One region of the Vibrio sp. R15-SG3-ISO1A genome, then DNA from elsewhere that is predicted to be linked to it. Evidence: predicted binding sites of a transcription regulator. Region 1 holds the regulator's gene; each other region holds the start of a gene.

Region 1 (5,964 bases):
CGACGACATTCCGCCCACCTCAGAACTGAGTCGCGCCGGCCTAATGCGTTTGACCGAAGGGATTCGTGTGATGCGAATTTATCCGGGCTCTAAACTGATTCTCTCAGGCTACGCCGCCGGTTCTGAAGTGAGCAATGCGCGCATGATGGCTAAAGTAGCGCTGGCGCTTGGCGTTTCTAAATCTGACATCATTCTGCTCGAAACCGCCAAAGATACTTGGGAAGAAGCGCGCCAAGCGGCGGCGTTCGTTAAGAACAAGAAGTTGGTGGTGGTCACATCGGCCAGTCACATGAACCGTGCCCTGAATGAATTCCATTCCGCAGGATTGAAACCTTACGCCGCGCCGACCAACTACCTAGCGCAGAGAAACATCGATCAAGCGTGGGAGAAGTACGCGCCGAAGGGCAAATATCTCGAACAAACTGAGCGCTACTGGCATGAAACGCTGGGCACCATTTGGCAACACCTGCGCGACTGGGCGTCCGATTATGAAGAGCAAGCCTTGGAGGTGGAGGCTGCGCAGAGCGACGTTTAACCGGCCGCCAGCGTAGACGGAGAACGTCTTCCACTTAACACAAAAATCCAGGCTGCATGCCTGGATTTTTCGTTTCTTTGGCATCAATCTGCGTTCGTTCATTGCCGAAAACCGTTAATCTCCGGCGAACATGTAGCCTTCGCCGTGCACGGTGACGAATATCTGCGGATTTTTTGGATCCACTTCCATCTTCGCTCTCATGCGCCGAATCAGGACATCGATGGTGCGGTCATTGGGTGCGTCCACACGATGACTGATCATATTAAGAATGCGTTCCCGACTGAGCACTTGGTTAGGGTGAGAGGAGAGCGCCACCAAAAGCTCATACTCTGCTTTAGTCAGTTTGACTGGCTCCTCCCCTCGGCTCAAAGCGCGGCGCTGAATATCGAACGTCCATTCAGCAAAGCGCACCACGCCCTCTTGCTGATCGCTGCCCGCGTTTTGCGCTCGCGCAGCCAGTGCGATGCGCCACAAGAGGTTCTTGACTCTGACGAGCAGTTCCCTAAGCTCAAATGGCTTGGTGACATAATCGTCCGCGCCCATTTCTAAACCAACAATCTTATCAATGCTGTCGGTACGCCCGGTCACCAAGATAATACCGATGTCCGATTGACTGCGTAGTTCACGCGTCAGCATCAAGCCATCTTCGCTGGGCAGATTAATATCCAGCATCACCAAATCGACCCGACTGCTGCTGAGTACATCGCGCATCTGCGCGCCATTCTCAGCTTGGCTCACCTGATACCCTTCGGTTTGAAAGTAGCCCGCCAATTTACGGCGAGTCACTTCATCATCTTCAACAACCAAAATGTGGTAGCTCATCGGCTCTACTCACTTATTCACACACTGATTCAATGGCTTTATTCTATTCATAATTAGTCACAACTCCATCTTTGTCCTCTTTGTGAAGCGAAAAGTTGGCGATTCATTGATGCAAAGCAAGCTTTGCCGCCCTGTTCACAAATTGCCATATTTGACCATTTCTTCTCATAATCAGGTTGACCGCTGTTCATTTTTATCCGTTAGACTTAACGGCATCTGATTCAGTTGAGAGCCCATCATGCCAGAGACACCTAACGCCCAGATTTCCGACCCTTTATCTCCCGCCGCGAAAGAGCAGCGCGCCTTTGATGAGCAACGCGCTGAGCTCTACTGGTGGTTTTCGAGCGTGTTTGCCAAAGAGCTCTCAGAGCAAGAGCTGGCCCAATATCATTCGGTGGACACACGTACCTTTCTGACGGGACTTGCACAAACCCCTGAGCTTAACGTCGCCGCAGACAGGCTCATCGATGCATTGAACCGATTGCAAGACAGGCCAGATGCTCAGTTGGAACTATCAGCCGACTATTGCGACCTGTTTTTAAAATCCGACCGAGACAGCGCGCTGCCTTACGCCTCTGTCTACTTAGATGAATCCGGACTGCTCAATGGTGAGCCTGCCAAACAGATGGACGCTTTACTTCAACAACACGGGGTCGCTGTGCATTCAGGGCTCAATGAGCCTTCTGATCATCTCGCCATAGAGCTGGATTTTTTGGGTAACCTGATTGTGCGCGGCGCTCATGCAGCAGAGCAGATGGCAGGCGACACGCATCTCGCCTACCAAGAGCAAGCCGATTTTATTGAGCAGCATCTACTCCCTTGGATTGAGAGGTTTGCCGAGCGCTGCCAGCGCCTCGACACATTCGGCTTCTATGCGGCGCTGTCGTCGCTATTGTGCGCGTTCATTCAATTGGATAAAGCCTACCTGCAAGGCGATAGCGATTAAGCCCATACAAAAGGTGTGGCGAGATCCCAAAGGCGGGTTTTTTATTTGCCCAAATCGACGTTGCGGACTACAATCCGGTCCGCAAACGATAAAACTAATAAATACAAACCGCTTTTTGAGGGCGGTTTTTGTGTTTCTGATACTTTCTGTCTACATACTCTAAACTTTGTATAGACTTTACTTTTATAGACTTAACTTTTCATAGAATAGTAGGCAGTCATCGACAGGACAAAACCATATGGCCACGATTAAAGACGTCGCTCGCTTAGCGGGTGTCTCGACCACCACTGTATCCCATGTGATCAACAAAACACGCTTTGTCGCTGAAGCCACGCAAGAAAAAGTGATGGAAGCGGTTCAAGAGTTGAACTATGCCCCAAGTGCCGTTGCACGCAGCCTGAAATGTAACTCGACACGCACAATAGGCATGCTGGTTACTCAATCGACCAACCTTTTCTTCTCGGAAGTGATCGACGGGGTTGAGAGCTACTGCTACCGTCAAGGCTACACCTTGATCTTGTGTAACACTGGCGGCATCTACGAGAAACAACGTGACTACATTCGCATGCTGGCGGAAAAGCGCGTCGATGGCATCTTAGTGATGTGTTCAGATTTGACCGAAGAGTTGAGCGAAATGCTTGACCGTCATAAAGACATCCCTAAGGTGGTGATGGATTGGGGCCCGGAAAGCTCACAAGCCGATAAAATCATCGACAACTCGGAAGAAGGCGGCTACCTCGCAACAAAATACCTGATTGATCACGGCCACAAGCGCATTGCTTGCTTGAGTGGGCATTTTGAAAAAGCGGCCTGCCAAGAGCGCATCCAAGGCTTTAAGCGCGCAATGAACGAGTCGGGTTTGAGCGTCAACGAAGATTGGATCTTAGAAGGTAACTTTGAGTGCGATACCGCCGTGCTTGCCGCGGACAAAATCGTCGCCATGGACGAAAAGCCAACCGCAGTATTCTGTTTCAACGATACGATGGCGCTCGGTTTGATGAGCCGTTTACAGCAAAAAGGCATTCGTATTCCAGAAGACATGTCGGTCATTGGTTATGACAACATTGAGCTAGCCGAGTACTTTTCACCACCGCTAACGACGGTTCACCAGCCGAAGCGCCGTGTGGGTAAAAACGCATTTGAGATTTTGCTCGAACGTATTAAAGACAAAGAGCATGAAAAACGTATTTTTGAAATGCACCCAGAAATCGTCGAGCGCGATACCGTGGCGACGGTGAAATAGACCAACGAACAAGTTCAGCACATCACATCGACTAGCCTAGCGAGAATACTTCTCATCCGCTGGGCTTTATTCTCTCGTTAACACCCGTCTATTTTATGAACCAAGATCACATTTAACCCATCAAAACGTGATGTTTAGCCCATAAATTATTTATGCTTATTATGTTCGACGAATGCCACGAACAGGGCAAACCATTTCGAAAGGATGGGACGCAAAGCTTCCGGCCTGTTGTAGCCACTCAACGATTTCAACGTTGATGACTGCTTGGTAGCGGGGTTGCCGATGGCAAATGTGCACTTCGTAATTCTTTATCAAAAGCAAAGAATACAATGAGTTAAACGTTGCGCGCGCATTATGCGCTCACACCGTGAGTAGGATTATTCTTTTATGAGCCAGAATGACACCCTACTGACACAAAACCTGCATATTTTTGCTAATCTCTCGGACCTGAATTTGGTGGCGTATTGTAATACACCGAGAATAACAGCATGGATAAACCAATTTTAAAAGACTCAATGCGATTGTTTGAACCATTGGGCAAGATCAAGTCTCGCTCAATGTTTGGTGGATTCGGAATCTTCGCTGATGACACCATGTTTGCCCTCGTGGTAAATGACAAACTTCACATACGCGCCGACGACTCGTTGGCCCAACAGTTTAATGCTCAGGGACTCGAGCCATACGTGTATAAAAAGCGTGGTTTCCCTGTGGTCACCAAATACTACGCCCTCGGTCATGACTGGGATCAGGATGTCACTCAGACTATTGCGATGGCAAACACTGCCCTAGAGGCGGCCAACAAAGACAAGCAGCGTCAAACCAACGCCAAACCAACGCGCCTGAAAGATCTGCCGAACTTGCGTCTAGCGACCGAGCGAATGCTCAAGAAAGCGGGTATCGACAGTGTCTCCCGTTTGGAGCAGACGGGCGCAGTGGAAGCGTATAAAGCGATTCGTTCCACGCACTCTACCGATGTCAGTATCGACCTGCTGTGGGCACTTGAGGGGGCAATTAAAGGCACGCACTGGTCTGTGGTCCCTCAAGCAAGACGCGACGAGCTCCTGAATCAGCTGCAAAGCTAGTCAGCGATAGCGTTCAGTAATTCCAATCCCCGTCTCAAGCCAGCCCAACACCGCTGGCTTGAGACGTTTTTAGCCGATGCTTTTCTAGCGTTTCCATTCCTTCGTCATAGAATTCAACGTATTCTTCCCTTTAGGGCGAAATTTTTTACTGGCTTTTTGGTTCATATCTAACAATGATCAATGATGATGTTTTCAAAGGGATCCATATGAACAAGAAACTGCTTTTAGGTATTGGTTTGCTCGCTCTGATTGTGTTTTTAGGCGCAAACTTTGGTCAATACCTGACACTTGATAACGCCAAAGCGCAGCAGCAAGCGCTGGCTGAAATCATTGACGCCCACTTTGCCCTCGCCGCGCTCAGTTACTTCTTCGCCTATGTCGCTATCACCGCCTTCTCGATCCCTGGAGCGGCCGTCGTCACCTTGCTTGGCGCTGCTCTGTTTGGCTTTTGGACCAGTTTATTGCTCGTCTCTTTTGCCAGTACTATAGGTGCCACCTTGGCGTTTTTAAGTAGCCGCTTTCTACTCAAAGAGTGGGTACAAAGCAAGTTTGGCGATAAGCTCGCGACAATTAATCAAGGGGTCGAGAAAGATGGTGCGTTTTATCTCTTCTCACTGCGCCTTATCCCGGTATTCCCATTCTTTTTGATCAACCTCTTGATGGGTCTTACGCCCATAACCATCGCGCGCTTCTATCTGGTCAGTCAACTGGGTATGTTGCCGGGCACGGCCGTCTACCTCAACGCCGGGACCCAGCTAGCGCAAATCGACAGTTTGTCAGGCATCGTCTCCCCAACAGTACTCGCCTCTTTTGCGTTGCTCGGGGTATTCCCTATCATTGCTAAATGGGTGATGGCCAAACTCAAAGCATCACCGCAATCCAATGGACAAGCGTCTTGAAAATCTTTATTGCTACAACCCCACCACAAGCACACATTGTGTGTGAAATGTTACGCAGCGAAGGAATAGCCTGTGAGGTGAGAGGTGAAGGTTTGTTCGGCTTGCAAGGAGAGATTCCGTTTGGCGAAGAGGCCAGCCCGTACGTTTGGTTAACTCGCCCAGAACAGAAGCAGGCGGCACTCGCGCTGATTGATGACTTCCAACAGGACACCCCCGACAACATGGTTTGGGTTTGCCCGACTTGCCAAGAAGAAAATGACGGCCATTTTCAGTTATGTTGGCAGTGCGAACACACCAAGCCAGTGTGAGTGTGCTTGGAGTCAGCCGAGATTAAGCAGTGAGGTGTTGCTGAATGAAGGCGATGGAGTGATCGTTAAACTCATCCGGGCGCTCAACATTACACACATGGCCACAGTCAGGAATTTCATGCAGCTCAC
Region 2 (5,964 bases), on a different contig from region 1:
AGCGAAGAAGCTGATCGCTGAGCTACAAGAAACGGAAAAGCCAGATCTGATTTTCGCTGTGACTCACATGGGCCACTACGAAGATGGTAAGCGTGGCGTGAACGCACCGGGTGATGTGGCTCTGGCTCGTTACCTAGATGAAGGTTCTCTGGATATGATTGTAGGTGGTCACTCCCAGGAACCAGTCTGTATGGAAGCGCCAAATGTCGTGAAGAAAAACTTCGCGCCATCCGATGAGTGTAAACCGGACATGCAAAACGGCACTTACATCGTCCAGGCGCACGAATGGGGCAAATACGTCGGTCGCGCGGACTATGAGTTCCGTAACGGTGAACTGCAGATGGTCAGCTACGACCTGATTCCGGTCAACTTGAAGAAAAAAGTCAAAGTGGATGGCGAATCAAAACGCGTCTTTATCGAAGACGAGATTGCCGAAGACAGCGAACTGCTCGAGTTTTTGCGTCCTTACCAAGAGCAAGGTCAAGCTCAGTTGAATGTGAAGATCGCAGAGACCAATGGCAAGCTGGAAGGGGATCGCAATGTGGTTCGTTTCCAACAGACCAACTTAGGCCGTTTGATCGCGACCTCGCACATGCAACGCGCCAAAGCGGATTTTGCTGTGATGAACTCAGGTGGCGTGCGTGACTCGATTGAAGGCGGTGACGTGACTTACAAAGACGTGCTAACGGTTCAGCCGTTTGCCAACATTTTGACCTACACCGATATGTCTGGCCAAGAAGTGTTGGATTACCTCAACGTTGTAGCGACCAAGCCAGTGGACTCTGGCGCTTACGCTCAGTTTGCTGGCATTTCAATGACGGTGGAAAACGGTGAAGTGTCAAACGTGTTTATCGGTGGTAAACAGCTGCGTCTTGACGGCACTTACCGCTTCACCGTACCAAGCTACAATGCTGCAGGGGGCGATGGCTATCCTAAGCTGACGGACCACCCAGGTCACGTCAACACGGGCTTCGTTGATGCAGAAGTGCTCAAAGACTACCTAGAGGCGAACAGCCCAGTAGATGTAAACCAATACGCACCAGCAGGTGAGATGGTCTACAAGTAATTGACCTAACAAGCTAAATCTTATTAACTGAATGCGCAGCCTAGAGCTGCGCTTTTTTTATTCTCGGAGTGTGTATGACCCCAGCCATCAATCTTGCTAAAAAACACAAAATTCCTCATCAAATACACCAGTATCAGCACGACGCGCGTGCCGAGAGTTACGGGCTCGAAGCCGCACAAGCATTAGGGCAAGATCCCAATAGCGTGTTTAAAACTCTACTGTTTTCACTCAATGGTGAGGCGAAAAACCTCGCTGTCGCTGTGATACCTGTTAACCAAAAACTCAATTTGAAGCAGGCGGCAAAAGCGGCAAAGGCTAAAAAAGCAGAGATGGCCGATCCGGCTATTGCGCAAACAGTGACAGGGTATATTGTGGGCGGAATCAGCCCGCTCGGGCAAAAGAAGCGATTGGCGACGTTTATCCATCAAAGTGCGTTGGAGCGTGAAACGATCTGTGTCAGTGCTGGTAAGCGAGGGTTGGAAATCGAATTGGCGGCGCAAGATTTGGCAAAGCTGACCCAGGGCCAGTTTGCCAATCTTTGTGAAGGCTGAGCGTGGATTAGCGCGCTTCTTCCTCTTCCATTTGTGCGTTGTCGACGACGTGGTTTTCACCCAGGTCTTTTGGAAGAACCAGATTTAGCACAATCGCGACGATACCACACAGGCTCACGCCTTGGAGACTGAACTCACCGATGCCAAACGCCATACCACCAATACCAAAGACTAAGGTAATGGCAACGATGACAAGGTTACGAGATTTGTGCAAATCGACGTGATTTTTGATTAAGGTGTTCAATCCTACGGTCGCAATTGAGCCAAACAATAGAATCATGATACCGCCCATCACTGGCATAGGGATGGTTTGCAGCGCAGCGCCAAGCTTGCCGACCAACGCAAGGACAATAGCCGTCACTGCAGCGTAGGTCATGATCACAGGATTGAAGGCTTTGGTCAGCATAACCGCACCTGTCACCTCAGAGTAGGTGGTGTTGGGTGGCGCACCAAACAGTGATGCCGCCATCGTCGCGACCCCGTCCCCTGCAATCGTGCGATGAAGGCCGGGCTTTTTCAGGTAATCTTTTCCGGTGACGTTTGAAATGGCCAGCATGTCCCCAACGTGCTCCACCGCTGGCGCGATGGCAACGGGAATCATAAATAGAATGGCGTTAATGTTAAATTCAGGCGCCGTGAAGTTTGGTAGCGCAAACCAGGCCGCTTCTTTGACCGGCGTGAAATCGACAATGCCGTAGCCCAAGCTCAGGCAGTATCCCACCACAATGCCCCCCAAAATAGGGGTGAGCTTGAGGAAGCCTTTGGCAAAGACACTCAGTAGAATCGTGGTGAGCAGTGAAACAGAAGAGATCACTAGCGCCGCTTGTCCATCAATCAGTTGCGTGCCATCGCCCCCTTTACCCAGTGCCATATTGACGGCGACGGGCGCCAATCCAAGACCAATCACCATAATGACCGGCCCAACCACAACGGGAGGCAGCAATTTATGGATAATCTCAACCCCACGAAGTTTGATTAGACCACCCAGTGCGACATACACCGAGCCAGCGGCCATCAAACCACCCATAGTGGCTGGTACACCCCAGGTTTGTACTCCGTAAAGGATAGGGGCGATAAAAGCGAAGGAGGAGGCGAGGAAGATGGGAACAGAGCGGCGAGTCATTAATTGAAAGAGTAAGGTACCAAGGCCAGCACCGAAGAGGGCTACGCTAGGGTCGAGTCCCGTCAGCAGCGGGACGAGAACCAGGGCCCCAAACGCAACAAACAGCATTTGTGCGCCTTGAATGGCATTTTTCATGTCGTCATTCCTTTGTAAAGCGGATAGTTTCGGTCTAGTACATAGCGATAGAGCATGGGTACTAAAAATAAAATCGCGAGATTTTAACATTAAAGCAAACGATTGCAATCTGAGCTTGATCAAATATTGCTCGTTTGAATAGGCAGGTGAGCTGCGCTTACTCCGTTCGTTGTTATTTCACTCCGAGCGTTGCTATGAGGAGAGTGTTAGCCATATCGCGCTTGCTGCTGCCAACCGACCGGGAAAGTTGCCCCGCAGCGGATAGTTGCTTATCATCGCTGTTTGTGAATTCGATTAGATGTAGGAAATGTATGCGCCGTTTAGCTTTACTCGCGCTCGGACTGATGGGTTTGCCAGCGATGGCCTTGACCAATGTGGATCTTTACCGAGCTGAAATCGTCATCGATCAAAGCGAGAATAACGCCGATACCCGAGCTCGCGAAGCTGGGATGAAGCAAGTCATCATTCGCGCGTCTGGCGATCCGCAAGCTGCGGATAACGAAGTCGTCAAGAAGGCCCTATCTCAGAGCGCTCAGTACGTTTCTCAACTCGGCTACGGCAAAATCGGTGAGGAGACCTCACTGCGTATGTCGTTTAGCGGCCCTCATATTCGCTCTCTACTCAGTCAAGCGCAATTGCCGCTTTGGCCAGCAACACGTGCGAACGTTTTAGTCTGGATGGTGGAAGAGACGCCCTACGATCGCACCATCATCTGGGAGCACTCTCGCTCTGAGACACTGGTCAACTTGCAGCAGCAAGCGCGAGAGCGAGGCTTGCCCGTGACCGTACCGGTTGGCGATTTTGATGACGTTACCGGAGTGGCTGTCTCAGACTTGTGGGGCGGCTTTATTCAGCCAGTGGGTCAAGCGAGTCAGCGCTACCCGGTTGATGCCGTCCTAGTGGTGAAAGTGCAAGGCGAATCATTACGTTGGACGTTATACGATCAAAAGCCGGCAACTATAGGGGTGACTCGTCAAGCACCGATCAGCGGCGCCAATAATGGTGCAGATGCGGCGAATAAAATGATCAACCAAATCAGCGATTACTACGCGAAAAAGAGTGCGGTGCTGGTGGCGAGTGAGTCTTCTGAGTCCGTGAAAGCACGCTTTATTGAACTCAATGATGCTATGGGCTTTTTCCAACTTGAGAATAAACTCAAGGCACTGAGCTCAGTCGCCTCGTTAGACATCATCAAAATTCAAGGCAATCAGGTGACGTTTGATGTCCACTTGCTTGCCAGTGTTGAAGAGTTTGAGCAGCAGGTCTCTGCACTCGAAGTGACGCAACTGGAGACCCAGTTTATTCAAACTGAACCCGAGGTAGGGGAGCTCACGCCAACGTTGCCAGCGCAAGTCAGCGATGAGCTCAATCAGTCTAGCGATACGATGACGGCCGATTCAACTCTGGTGGAGACAGAGAGCTCGCTGGCTGCTTCAGCCCCGCTTATTCAGACTGAAACGGTGCTGCTTTTCCAGTGGCAAGGTAAACCGTATCAACCTGAGCCGCTACTGATTCAGCCAGACAGTGACGTCTCTGCCAACGAAGCAGTGGCAGAGACTGAAGGTGTGGAGATGGAACCTATTGAGGTAGTAGAGTAAACCACATCAAGATTTGAGATGAGAAAGGGGCTGGATGATCCGCCCCTTTTGTCGTTTTTACCCGGAGTATAAGGGTGAGTTGGCTAGATGGGTGACCATCAGCGTGACCTTATCCCTCAGACTTATCTTCAGCGCCGAACTTAGCACGCTCTTCTTTTTCCACTTTGGACAATCTTTTTAGTTTCATGCCCAACTCTTGTCCCCGTGCTCGTGCATAAAGGATGTTCCCAGCAAACGCGAGACTGGTGAGTAGCAGTTCAACCAGTGCTAAATAACGTTCGCCGTCGTCAATCCAAAGGATGGTCAAAGCGTGTAGGAAGTAGAGCATTAAAACAAAGTTTGCCCATGCGTGTGTATACGGTTTGCCGGCCAAGATCCCTGGCATAGGCAGCAGCAGTGGGATAGCCCAAGCAATCGCGAGTGTGGTGCTGTTGAGGTGAGGGTGAGGCGATAACGATAATTGCCACAGTCCAATCCAAGCGAGCAGCGCCAGATTGCCAAGCAGCGCCATGAAACGGTATCGTTTTGTGGTCGCTTGCATCTCTTGCATGGTTAGAGTTCCTTTAATTGACGTGCGCAGCGGGCCAGACGTTTGCCGACTTGCTGAGCTAATGCTATTTCGTCTTGCGACAAGGTGCGTGGTTGATGTGTCGTGACCGCACTGGCGCCATAAGGCGTGCCTCCAGAGCGTGTGGCATGCAGAGCTGGCTCAGAATAAGGAATCCCCAAAATCAACATCCCGTGGTGCAGTAGCGGTAACATCATAGACTGCAATGTGGTTTCTTGGCCGCCGTGCATGGATGAGGATGCCGTGAAGACACAAGCGGGTTTATCAATCAGATCGCCCGCTAGCCATAATGGTGTCGTCTTATCCCAAAAGTGCTTTAACGCTCCAGCCATATTGCCAAACCATACAGGGCTGCCCATCGCCAGCCCCGCGCAGTTTTTCAACTCGTCCAGCTTAATAATGGGATCGAGGGGATCATCGCCGCTCTCTATTTCGTTGACGGTGCGAAGCAACGCTTCACAACCGTCAATCGACTCAATGCCTCGCGCAATCTGCTGTGCGAGAGAGCGGGTTGCACCGTGCCGACTGTAGTAGAGGACAATCAGGCGGCAGCTCATAGTAGCTCAAGCACTTGCTCTGGTGGTCGGCCATGTTTGGCATGACCGTTGTTGACAACAATAGGTCGCTCAATCAACTTCGGATGTTCCGCCATTGCGCGAAACAGGGCTTCATCGTCGGCATCGGCCAGTTGTAGCTCTTTGTAAATCTCTTCTTTGGTGCGCATCATGTCACGAACTTCAGAGAAGCCGAGTTGGCTAAAGAGCGTCTTGAGTTCATCGACACTTGGGGTTTGCTCAAGATATTTGACGATGTGTGGCTCAACACCGTTTTCTTCCAATAGCGCCAGTGTTTGACGGCTTTTTGAGCAGCGAGGGTTGTGATAAATCACGACAGACATAGTCTTTCTCCATTATTGTTATCGT
Region 3 (5,964 bases), on a different contig from region 1:
TACGGTTTCCGCTTCTTTGAAACCGTCGCACCGCACCAAGCTGGGGAAACCTTTGTCGAAGAGAAGATTTGGATGGGCGACAAAGACACCGTGAAGCTCGGTCTCGATCAAGACACCTTTGTGACTCTACCTCGTGGTCAAGCGAAAGAGCTGAAAGCCAGCTTTATCCTTGAAAAAGAGCTCGAAGCCCCCATTAACAAGGGTGACGTCGTTGGTAAGCTATACTATCAACTTGAAGGCGAAGATGTGGCTGAATACCCACTGCTGGCACTGGAAAGTGTCGAGCAAGGCAGTTTGTTCAGCCGCCTGTGGGACTACATAGTGATGCTGTTTAAAAGCTTCCTATAAAGGCTAACCCTGCTGTCATGCTTAAAGCCGCCAAGGGCGGCTTTTCTATTTTTATCCCCGCAGCCTAATACGCCCGTGGTCGGTACGCCAACCACCTAACGTGGCCGCCAATCAGGCTCGGTTGAGGTTTGATGATTTTCGCAGTACTATGCACCGCTGCAAAAATCGACAGTCCAGTTTGGAGTAACAATATGCTGACTATTAATTCGGATGCAAAGCTAAAGGATTTACTCGAGTTCCCTTGCTCATTTACCTACAAAGTCATGGGCCACGCTAAACCTGAGCTACCAGAGAAAGTACTGGAAGTCATCCAGCGTCATGCTCCTGGTGACTACAGCCCAAGTGTGAAACCGAGCGCCAAAGGCAACTACCACTCGGTTTCCGTCAACATCACCGCCACCTCAATTGAACAGGTCGAAACCCTGTACAAAGAACTGGGTGAGATCGACATTGTTCGCATGGTTCTGTAATTATTTTTGATTTATTAAAATTTTTTTGAAAGCAGCGCAAGCTGCTTTCTTTTTAGATATCAGATAGATAATTATTCTAACCAAACTGATAGGTTAAAAATGTGTGGCTAGGTTGTAGTGCCTTTAGCAGAAGCAGTTTATAATCTTTCGACTTTATTAATGGATAACGGGCGCAGCTATGCACAACCAGTTGGTGGTCAGACGATTAGGAAGACAAGATTACGAGCCGATTTGGCGCGCAATGCATGACTTCACTGACAGCCGAAACGACGACACCCAAGATGAAGTGTGGCTGGTTGAACACAATCCTGTGTTTACTCAAGGACAAGCGGGAAAAGCAGAGCACTTGCTCAGTACCGGTGATATTCCTGTGGTGCAAAGCGATCGTGGCGGGCAAGTGACCTACCATGGCCCTGGTCAGTTAGTGGCGTATTTTCTGATTAACCTACGGCGCAAAAAACTCGGCGTGCGTGATTTGGTCACACATATCGAAAACCTCGTTATCCAAACGCTCAAAGCGTACAACATTGAATCCAACGCGCGCCCTGATGCACCTGGCGTGTATGTCGACGGACGTAAAATCTGTTCGTTGGGACTGCGAATCCGCAAAGGCTGCTCGTTTCATGGCCTAGCGCTCAATGTCGATATGGATTTGTCGCCGTTCCTGCGCATTAACCCCTGTGGCTATGCCGGAATGGAAATGGTGCAGGTTCGTCAGCTAAACACAGCGGCCTCTCTCCCTGACGTTGAAGAGTCGCTGATAAAAGAGCTCGTTACTTTACTTGGTTATGATCAAGTTGAATTTAGCACCACACGAGTAACGCCATAAAAAGTAAAGAGAAGTAAAGAGAAGCATGAGTAAACCGATTCAAATGGAAAAAGGCGTTAAGTATCGCGACGCTGACAAAATGGCCCTGATCCCTGTCAAGAACATGCCGACTGAGCAGAAGGAAGTCCTGCGTAAGCCTGAGTGGATGAAGATCAAGCTGCCTTCAGACAGTCAACGAATTCAAGACATCAAGTCAGCGATGCGCAAAAACAACCTGCACTCCGTTTGTGAAGAAGCCTCGTGTCCAAACCTGGCCGAGTGTTTTAACCACGGCACCGCCACCTTTATGATTCTGGGCGCGATTTGTACTCGCCGCTGTCCATTCTGCGATGTGGCCCACGGCCGCCCTCTTGCGCCAGAAGCCGAAGAACCGAAAAAATTGGCGAAAACCATCGCCGACATGAAACTCAAATACGTGGTGATCACCTCAGTGGATCGCGATGATCTGCGTGATGGTGGTGCTCAGCATTTTGCCGATTGTAACCGCGAGATTCGCGCACTCAATCCGCACATTCGTATTGAAACCTTAGTGCCGGATTTCCGTGGCCGCATGGATGTCGCGCTGGATCTGCTCAAAGACAATCCACCCGATGTTTTCAACCATAACCTTGAAACCGCGCCACGTCTTTACCGTAAAGCGCGCCCGGGTGCGAATTACAAGTGGTCACTTGAGCTGCTACGCAAGTTTAAAGAGCAGCATCCAGATGTCCCGACTAAGTCAGGCTTGATGATGGGACTGGGTGAAACCAAAGAAGAGATCGTCGAAGTACTTAAAGATTTGCGTGCGCACGGCGTGACCATGCTCACGCTAGGTCAGTACCTTGCGCCAAGCCGCCACCACTTACCAGTGGAACGTTACGTGCCGCCATCAGAGTTTGATGAGTTGAAAGAGATTGCTCTAGAGCTTGGCTTTACTCACGCAGCGTGTGGTCCTTTTGTTCGCTCTTCCTACCATGCCGACCTTCAAGCGCAAGGCATTGAAGTCAGCTAACACAGCGTAAAACCCATCGAATTTATCTAGGCTGGCCGATAGGTCAGCCTTTTTATTAGTCCAACTTATTGCCTCAAATAATCACCCCAAAGCTTGAATGCCTTAAAGAGATTCTCTAAGCTAATGAAAAGATTATGAATCAAAGGGAATACGATGAAACTGACTGCACTTAGCATGGCCGCGATTGCCGTTGTCACAATCACCTCTGGCTGCGCCTCCAATACCAAACAAGATAACTTTCGTGAAGCCTCCTTTGAGCTGTGCAATACCGAAGTCGATCTCTATTCAGTCAGTGATGACGGCCGTGTACGTATTATTTGTTCCGACGGGTCTAAATTTGCGCTAGACAGCGAGAACACGCTGGAAACCATGCGCGACATCAACATTGATTACTGCGACGGTGAAGGGCTCGGCAAGTTCAGCGAAAGCAGCAAGTATTACTCCTTCAAGTGTAAATCTGGCACCCTGCTCAGCATCTCTAAATAACCCTTAAACGCAAAAACGCCCTTTATGTATTCACATAAAGGGCGTTTTTCTTTGTTTCGCTCAGCCGTCGCTCTGCAAAACAGGCTCGATATCGAACGGTGAGATTACGCGTAAACAGGTAGACGCTTACAGATCTCTAGCACCTTCGCTTTCGTCGCTTCAATCACTTCTTCGTTACCGATGTTATCCAGTACGTCACACATCCAGTTCGCGAGCGCTTTCGCATCTTCTTCACTGAAACCGCGGCGAGTGATCGCTGGTGTACCCACACGAATACCCGAGGTCACAAACGGGCTGCGAGGGTCATTCGGAACTGAGTTTTTGTTGACGGTGATGTTGGCTGCGCCTAGCGCCGCATCCGCATCTTTACCTGTGATGTCTTTGTCAATCAAGTCGACCAAGAACAGGTGGTTCTCTGTACCGTTAGACACGATTTTGTAACCGCGCTCTTGGAACTGAGCCACCATCGCTTTGGCATTTTTCACCACGCGACCTTGGTACGCTTTAAATTCAGGCTCCATCGCTTCTTTAAACGCCACCGCTTTACCCGCGATAACGTGCATTAGAGGACCACCTTGACCACCAGGGAAGACCGCTGAATTCAGCTTCTTGTACATCTCCTCGCCAGCGTTAGACAGGATAAGGCCACCGCGTGGACCCGCTAGGGTTTTGTGTGTCGTGGTCGTCACAACGTGCGCGTGAGGCACTGGCGTTGGGTATTCGCCAGCGGCAATCAGACCCGCAACGTGCGCCATGTCGACAAATAGGTACGCGTCCACTTTGTCTGCAATGTCACGCATGCGTTTCCAATCAACGATTTGAGAGTACGCAGAGAAACCGCCAATGATCATCTTAGGCTTGTGCTCAAGTGCTAGCGCTTCCATTTCGTCGTAGTTGATTTGGCCCGCTTCATCAATGCCGTAAGGAATGACGTTGTAGTGCTTACCAGAGAAGTTAACAGGAGAACCGTGCGTTAGGTGACCACCGTGTGCCAAGCTCATGCCCAAGACCGTATCGCCTGGGTTAAGCAGCGCCATGTAAACTGCACTGTTGGCTTGTGAACCTGAGTGAGGCTGTACGTTCGCGTATTCACAACCAAATAGCTGACAAGCACGATCAATCGCTAGCGCTTCTGCTTTATCGACGTACTCACAACCACCGTAGTAACGCTTGCCTGGGTAGCCTTCTGCATATTTGTTGGTGAGCTGAGAGCCCTGAGCTTCCATTACACGTGGGCTGGTGTAGTTTTCTGAAGCAATCAGTTCAATGTGCTCTTCCTGGCGAAGAGTTTCTTCTTGGATAGCTGCGAACAGTTCCGCATCGTAATCTGCGATGTTCATATCACGCTTTAGCATCTGTATCTCCTGACTCAGATTAAGACTTAAATTGGCAAAAAAACCGACTTACGACCCTGAGAATAACGTTTTTACGCTGACGCAAACGTTTGCATCGGGTTAATGACGCGCATTCTACATAATTTGATCTGGGTCATAAAGAGAAAAATACACTTTTTCTCATGCAGTTTTTTCATAATGTTTTACGAAGATTCTCATACGCGACATAACGTCAATCAATCACTTTGTCTGAATCCTACTCTGCTTGCACAATAAGCAGAGATCTCAGCCACCGATGCTCAACCCAGTTAACGTCGATCATGAGTGTCAATTTTCTCCTTTACACCCCGTAAAACAGTGATTACATAGGTTTACCTTAAATTTCCTTCTCAAGCTACCGAAAACCTAATTTTTTCACTAGTATGCGCGCCATTATTTCCGATGAAAGCTTCAAATTGATGGAAAAACACTCACGTAAAGAAGATTGGATCGCGATTCTCACCGGGACATTTCTTGTCGCTCAAGGGGTATTCTTTCTCCAATCCGCTCAGCTACTCACTGGCGGTACAACAGGTCTCGCTCTGTTGGTCAGCCAATTCAGCACTTGGTCATTCGGTACACTCTACTTTGCCATGAACCTGCCATTTTACGCGCTCGCTTGGCAGCGGTTTGGCGCTCGGTTTGCGGTCAATAGTGCCATTTCAGGTGCTCTGGTCTCCATTTTCGCTGACCACCTCTATTTAGTGATAAAACTGGAGACCATTAATGAGATTTACTGTGCGCTGGCGGGGGGCTTGCTGATGGGGCTCGGGATGCTGATCCTATTTCGTCACCGCTCAAGCCTTGGCGGTTTCAACGTGCTCTGTTTATGGATTCAAGATCGTTTCGCTATCTCAGTGGGTAAAACTCAGTTGGCGATTGATGTGCTGATTTTAGTGGCTTCGTTCTTCTTTGTGACGCCTTACATTATTGGCTTGTCGATTTTGGGCGCTTTTTTGCTCAACCTCGTGCTCGCTATGAACCACAAACCGACGCGCTACACCGTTCAATACCGCTAAAAAAACAGCCCGCGAACGTGCGGGCTGAATCATTAATGCGCTTTACGCACCGTGACGTCTTGGCTGAGCTCTTTGTTGAGCTCCGCTTCAACATGGCCCGGTGAGCGCGTGTTGGCCGAGATCAATCGGTACATCGCCGGAATGACAAACAAGGTCACTAAGGTGGCAAACGCCATACCAAAGAAGATCACCGTACCGACCGCAACGCGACTTTCATAGCCAGCGCCTGTCGAGAGTATCAATGGGATAGCGCCCGCTAGCGTGGTGAACGCCGTCATCATAATCGGACGAAGACGACGGGCCGCCGCATCAACAATTGCTTGCTCAAATTCAAACCCGCGGTCTCGAAGCTGGTTCGCAAACTCGACGATCAAAATGCCGTTTTTGGTCACCATACCAATCAACATGATCATGCCAATCTGGCTGTAGATGTTCATCCCCTCGCCCA
Region 4 (5,964 bases), on a different contig from region 1:
TTGCGTGCTGTGTCACCACTGTCGACCAGGTCTTCAACGATAAGGTAACCTTCACCGTCACCTTCAGGTGCTTTCAATACGCTCATATCACGTTGGTGATCGTGATCGTAGCTTGAAATACAGATGGTATCCACGTAACGAATGCCGAGTTCACGCGCTAAAATAGCGCCCGGTACTAAACCGCCACGGCTTACAGCCCAAATCCCTTTCCATTGCTCGGCAGGCATCTGCTTTTCTGCAAGTTCACGACAGTACGCGTGCATCTGATCCCAAGTGATGATGAATTTTTTACTCATTGTAATAACCTAATAGTTTTGTCCAATCGGCATCCCCTGAAAAACAAGCTAAGTTGATACAACCTACAGCTTGATGCACCAGGCCAAATAGGGGAAAAGCTACGCAAACGATTATTTTACCGGAAGCGGGGGCCAATACCAATGGCGAATTATATTCTCTATAAAACAACGCCACAGCGAAAGCGCTGTGGCGTTGTTGATTCAATGTTTGTGATTAACCAGCGAAGACGTACTTCAGTAAGAAGACTGCCGACAGTACCCAAACGCTCACAGACACGTCGCGTCCTTTACCACTCAGTAACTTAATTGCAGCGTAAGAGATAAAACCCAGTGCAATACCTTCTGCGATTGAGTAAGTCAGTGGCATCAGCAGACACGTCACCACAACCGGCGCCGCTTCTGTTAGATCACGCCAATCGATGCTGACCAAGCCAGACATCATTAGAATCGCTACGTAGAACAGTGCGCCAGCGGTCGCGTATGGAGGAATCATGCCAGCCAAAGGCGAGAAGAACAGTGCCAACAAGAACAGCACGCCAACAACCACCGCCGTTAAACCAGTACGACCGCCTGCCGCAACCCCTGCCGTAGACTCTACGTAAGACGTGGTGCTTGAGGTACCGAGTACCGCGCCCACTGACGTTGCAGTTGAGTCCGCCAATAGTGCTTTGTTCAAACGTGGTAGTTTACCGTCTTCTTTGATGAAGTTCGCCTTAGTTGCAACACCCACCAGCGTACCCGCCGTATCAAAGAGATCAACAAACAAGAAAGCAAAGACCACTGAGATCATGCCCACTTCAAACACGTCTGCAATGTTCATTTCCATAAAGGTCGGCGCAATGCTTGGTGGTGTCGACATCACTCCGCCCCACTGCACATCACCTACCAATAGACCAAGTGCGGTGATAATAAGGATCGCGATCATCACAGCGCCACGAACGCCGCGGTACACCAAACCGATGGTCAAGAAAAAGCCCAAGGCGGCCAAGGCTGGCGCTAGGTTTGTGATGTGGCCCAAGCCGACCAAGGTCGCTGGATTATCAACGACGATGCCTGAGTTTTGTAGGCCGATAAACGCAAGGAATAGACCAATACCCGCAGAGATACCCGTGCGCAGCGACAATGGGATGGAGTTGATGATCCACTCACGGATTTTGAATACCGAAAGCGCCATGAAGATCAAACCAGAGATAAACACCGCACCGAGCGCGACTTGCCATGAGTGGCCCATACCCAAAACAACGCCATAAGTGAAAAACGCGTTGAGGCCCATACCTGGCGCCAATGCAATCGGGTAGTTAGCGACAAAGCCCATGATAAAACAGCCAATCGCAGCGGCTAAACAGGTCGCAACAAAGACAGCGCCCTTGTCCATCCCTGCATCGGCCAGCATCGCTGGGTTGACAAAAATGATGTAAGCCATTGTCAGGAATGTGGTCACACCGGCAATGATCTCAGTTTTGACATTTGTGCCATTTTCACTGAGTTTGAACAGTTTTTCGAACATGATCGAATCCTAAAAGGGTGAAAAGTAAACGGTTGCGTAATCGATTGGCGGAATTATAAAGTCATCAAATAGTAAATTCCAGATAGAATTATGACTCTAATCAATATTTCGGGTTGTAAATGGGCAACCTATCGCTATAAAAGAGCCACAAACAAAACAAAAACAAAGAAAATTCATAAAGATAGAAAGAAAAGACATCATCATTCAGACGGTGAACTTTTGTACCATGTTGTAAACTTTCAAATCCAGAACGGCAGTTTGTAACCTGAGTAACACGTGCTTATGTGCATAATATGCAGAGAATGGCATTAATAAGGAGAAATCGGTGAGTTGGCGGATAAAAAAACGCCACTCAAAATGAGTGGCGGTTGAATCATGTCAGCGAAAACGGCGCTGCAAATATATTCCAATATTAGGGGGTGAACATAACGTTCGAGATAAACAAGCTTTCAGTGTTAGTAACCAAAGCTAGTGGGGTAAGTAAAGCTTCCTGTATAAACAGATTTGTTTAGCCAGAATGCTGCACTTGGTAAACCTTTCATAACATCACCTTCTAAATCAATTAAACACATTACAATGATTGATTTCTCAGTTCCTTGGAGGCGATAACTCGGACTCATCCTTTGAGCGTTTTTACTTCGCTGCCGAAGTGGTTACAAATATACCTTATAGAAATTAAATTACAACACCCAAAGTGACAAAAGTCACAAAAAAGTGCGATTTCTGATTCAAATCAAACCGCGACTGTAATTTAATTACATAAAAATCACTAACATCTAAGTTAATCTGTCAGATTGATAATCATATCATTGAATATCCCGTCGATAGAGGGGTAGGCACTTTTCGCTGCAGTTTGCATCAACTCACTTGGGTATCGATCTTGAGAGTGCTATTCTGACCAACATCAAATCGGCAAGTTTGGATGTTTGTGCTACTCATTATTTGGTGCATAAAACAATATTTGCCATCTCTCATTATAAGGAGTTATCCGTGTCTGAGTTCCATTCTGAAATTAGCAGCTTGTCACCAGCGCCTTTGTGGCAGTTTTTCGACAAGATTTGCTCCATTCCTCACCCATCGAAACACGAAGAAGCCCTGGCGCAAATGATCATTGATTGGGCGACCGATCAAGGCCTAGAAGTCAAACGCGATCCAACCGGCAACGTCTTTATCAAAAAACCGGCGACCAAAGGGATGGAGAATAAAAAAGGTGTGGTTCTGCAGGCTCACATTGATATGGTGCCGCAGAAAAACGAAGACACGGATCATGATTTTACCCAAGACCCGATCCAACCTTATATTGATGGTGAGTGGGTCACCGCCAAAGGTACAACCTTGGGTGCGGACAACGGCATTGGTATGGCGTCTTGTCTCGCGGTATTGGCGTCCAATGACATTAAACACGGGCCACTAGAAGTGCTGCTGACGATTGATGAAGAAGCAGGCATGACTGGCGCATTTGGTCTTGAATCGGGTTGGTTAGAAGGCGACATTCTGCTCAATACCGATTCTGAGCAAGAGGGTGAAGTGTACATGGGTTGTGCCGGTGGTATCGACGGTGAAATGACGTTCGAGATCCAACGCGAAGCTCTGCCCGCGGGCTATGTGACCCGACAGCTTATTCTTAAAGGCTTAAAAGGCGGACACTCAGGCTGTGATATCCACACTGGACGCGGTAATGCCAACAAACTCCTCGCTCGATTCCTAGCAGGTCACGCAAGCGAACTGGATTTGCGCCTGATTGAATTCCGTGGTGGTAGCCTGCGTAATGCAATTCCACGCGAAGCGTTTGTTACGGTCGCCGTCCCTGCTGAAAACGAAGCCAAGCTTGCCGAGCTTTATCAGTTCTACACACAACTGCTTATCAACGAGCTAGGCAAAGTGGAAACAAGCCTTGTCACGTTTAACGAAGTGAGTGACAGCCAGGAAGATGTGTTGTCTATTAACGATCAACAACGTTTTATCGCCGCTTTGAACGCTTGCCCGAATGGCGTGATTCGTATGAGTGACGACATTGAAGGAGTGGTCGAGACCTCATTAAACGTTGGTGTCATTACCACAGAAAAAGAAGCCATTCGCGTTCTCTGCTTAGTTCGCTCTTTGATTGACTCGGGTCGCCAACAAGTTGAAGGCATGCTCACCTCCGTGGCTGAGCTTGCTGGTGCTAAGATCGCTTTCTCTGGCGCCTACCCTGGCTGGAAACCGGATGCAGATTCAGAGATCATGGCCATCTTCCGCGACATGTATGAAGGCATTTACGGTCACAAGCCGAACATCATGGTGATTCACGCCGGTCTAGAGTGTGGTCTATTTAAAGAACCTTACCCCAATATGGATATGGTCTCTTTTGGTCCTACCATTAAGTTCCCTCACTCACCAGATGAGAAGGTTAAGATTGATACCGTGGCGCTCTTTTGGGAGCAAATGGTCGCCCTGCTGGAAGCGATTCCTGAGAAGGCATAGTCTTTCATCTGAACATGGTATTACTGCACTAGCCGAGCTCTTGCTCGGCTTTTTTGTGGCTCAAAATCGCCGCACGGCTTGGGCCAACATCGAGCGATAATATTTGTGGTGACGACAATTAATTTTTGTTAGCCAAGGCATTTACCCCACTGCTAAGGTTCGCGTCCTTACAGCGCTGAGGCGTCAATATTGCCACTTTTTCGCGCTGACTCTTTATCTTAAAAGTCACAGGTGCTCGCTCTGGCATCTGAGTTTCTATTGTTTTGTTTGCACTCATTCGGAGACCATCGCCGGATGAGTATTGCCCTATTAGGAAATCACAGCATGAAAATCGGTGTTCTGTCTCGTAACGCTAAACTTTACTCGACCAAGCGTTTAATCGAGGCAGCAAAAGAACGCGGCCACGAAGTGAAGGTTATTGACGCTCTACGTTGTTACATGAATATCAACTCAGACAAACCTGAAATTCATTTCAAAGGCGAAGAGCTGTCAGGGTTTGATGCCATCATTCCTCGTATTGGCGCCTCGGTGACGTTCTATGGCACCGCTGTGTTGCGTCAATTTGAGATGATGGGTGTTTATCCGGTCAACGAGTCCGTGGCGATCACCCGCTCTAGAGATAAGCTTCGTTCCATGCAGTTACTTTCTCGCAAAGGCATCGGTATGCCGATCACCGGTTTTGCCAGCAAACCGGATGATGTGAAAGATTTGTTGGAGATGGTCGGCGGTGCGCCTGTTGTGATCAAGCTTCTAGAAGGAACACAAGGTATTGGCGTAGTGCTTGCCGAAACACGAAAAGCAGCCGAAAGTGTGATTGAAGCATTTATGGGCTTGAAGGCCAACATCATGGTCCAAGAGTACATTAAAGAAGCCGGCGGCGCCGATATTCGCTGTTTTGTGATTGGCGACAAGGTGATCGCCGCGATGAAGCGTCAAGGAGCGGAAGGCGAATTTCGCTCTAATCTGCATCGAGGCGGCAGCGCATCACTCGTCAAAATCACGCCGCAAGAGCGCCGCACTGCGGTTGCTGCGGCCAAAATCATGGGTCTTAACGTCGCTGGCGTGGATTTGTTGCGCTCAGAACGTGGACCACTGGTGATGGAAGTGAATTCATCTCCTGGTCTTGAAGGTATTGAAGCCGCAACAGGTAAAGACATTGCAGGGATGATCATCGACTTTATTGAAAAAAATGCGGCGATAAAGGGGACAAAAACACGAGGTCGTGGCTAGTTGACGGGTTGAAGAGTGCCTCCTGTCAGGCACTCTTCAAGCTTTTTAAAACGATGCCCAGATCACCGTCGCGACAAGCAGCGGGCAGACAAATTTGACATACACTGGCCATACTTTGCCAAACCACCCCAGGCTAAACTCTGGATACCCTTGCTCTAGCTCGCGAACTTTCCCTTGACGACTCCAAACCCAGCCACCAAACAGACAGAACATTAACGCCGCCATCGGCTGCAGATACTGCGTGGCGACCATCGCGACTAAGCCAAATAAGGCAGAGAAGTGATACACCACAACCACACTGACTAACGCTATCGCACCGCCCAACCACCAACTGGTCGCCGCTCTCCCCGTACCGAAACGTTCGCCGACTAAGGCAACGGGGCACTCAAGCATCGAGATTGAGGAGGTCAACGCGGCAATGGTCAGCAACAAGAAAAACACCACAGCAAAGAGTTGCCCAAGAAGTCC

The links. Region 1 encodes PurR, which represses purine synthesis genes. Its sites were predicted from a motif close to TNANGNAAACGTTTNCNTNA; they were not measured.
Region 2: AC6R0L_RS06040 (uracil-xanthine permease family protein) is a predicted target of PurR. The motif match lies at 2,966-2,985, and genes of this name have one in related genera.
Region 3: glyA (serine hydroxymethyltransferase) is a predicted target of PurR. The motif match lies at 4,557-4,576, and genes of this name have one in related genera.
Region 4: AC6R0L_RS13560 (NCS2 family permease) is a predicted target of PurR. The motif match lies at 1,824-1,843, and genes of this name have one in related genera.

The regions. Positions count from the first base shown of each region.
Region 1 covers NZ_JCBDGH010000066.1:41,600-47,563, forward strand. Annotated here, with positions in the region: gene elyC (envelope biogenesis factor ElyC) at 1-535, shown strand, start outside; gene torR (two-component system response regulator TorR) at 650-1,357, opposite strand; gene torD (molecular chaperone TorD) at 1,596-2,303, shown strand; gene purR (HTH-type transcriptional repressor PurR) at 2,542-3,546, shown strand; cyclic di-GMP riboswitch class I at 3,722-3,830, shown strand; gene AC6R0L_RS10480 (TfoX/Sxy family DNA transformation protein) at 4,035-4,628, shown strand; gene AC6R0L_RS10485 (TVP38/TMEM64 family protein) at 4,835-5,527, shown strand; gene AC6R0L_RS10490 (putative signal transducing protein) at 5,524-5,835, shown strand; gene AC6R0L_RS10495 (alpha/beta fold hydrolase) at 5,858-5,964, opposite strand, start outside.
Region 2 covers NZ_JCBDGH010000038.1:7,341-13,304, forward strand. Annotated here, with positions in the region: gene ushA (bifunctional UDP-sugar hydrolase/5'-nucleotidase UshA) at 1-1,066, shown strand, start outside; gene ybaK (Cys-tRNA(Pro) deacylase) at 1,141-1,617, shown strand; gene AC6R0L_RS06040 (uracil-xanthine permease family protein) at 1,625-2,875, opposite strand; gene AC6R0L_RS06045 (DUF2066 domain-containing protein) at 3,187-4,473, shown strand; gene AC6R0L_RS06050 (DUF2069 domain-containing protein) at 4,583-5,023, opposite strand; gene wrbA (NAD(P)H:quinone oxidoreductase) at 5,026-5,598, opposite strand; gene arsC (arsenate reductase (glutaredoxin)) at 5,595-5,939, opposite strand.
Region 3 covers NZ_JCBDGH010000057.1:21,503-27,466, reverse strand. Annotated here, with positions in the region: gene AC6R0L_RS08150 (serine hydrolase) at 1-348, shown strand, start outside; gene ybeD (DUF493 family protein YbeD) at 540-818, shown strand; gene lipB (lipoyl(octanoyl) transferase LipB) at 997-1,647, shown strand; gene lipA (lipoyl synthase) at 1,673-2,638, shown strand; gene AC6R0L_RS08130 (hypothetical protein) at 2,813-3,124, shown strand; gene glyA (serine hydroxymethyltransferase) at 3,229-4,479, opposite strand; gene AC6R0L_RS08120 (DUF6198 family protein) at 4,917-5,516, shown strand; gene vexH (vibriobactin export RND transporter permease subunit VexH) at 5,549-5,964, opposite strand, start outside.
Region 4 covers NZ_JCBDGH010000082.1:18,101-24,064, reverse strand. Annotated here, with positions in the region: gene gpt (xanthine phosphoribosyltransferase) at 1-296, opposite strand, end outside; gene AC6R0L_RS13560 (NCS2 family permease) at 511-1,803, opposite strand; gene vcdP (small protein VcdP) at 2,259-2,345, opposite strand; gene AC6R0L_RS13550 (aminoacyl-histidine dipeptidase) at 2,794-4,266, shown strand; gene rimK (30S ribosomal protein S6--L-glutamate ligase) at 4,591-5,496, shown strand; gene AC6R0L_RS13540 (sodium-dependent transporter) at 5,542-5,964, opposite strand, start outside.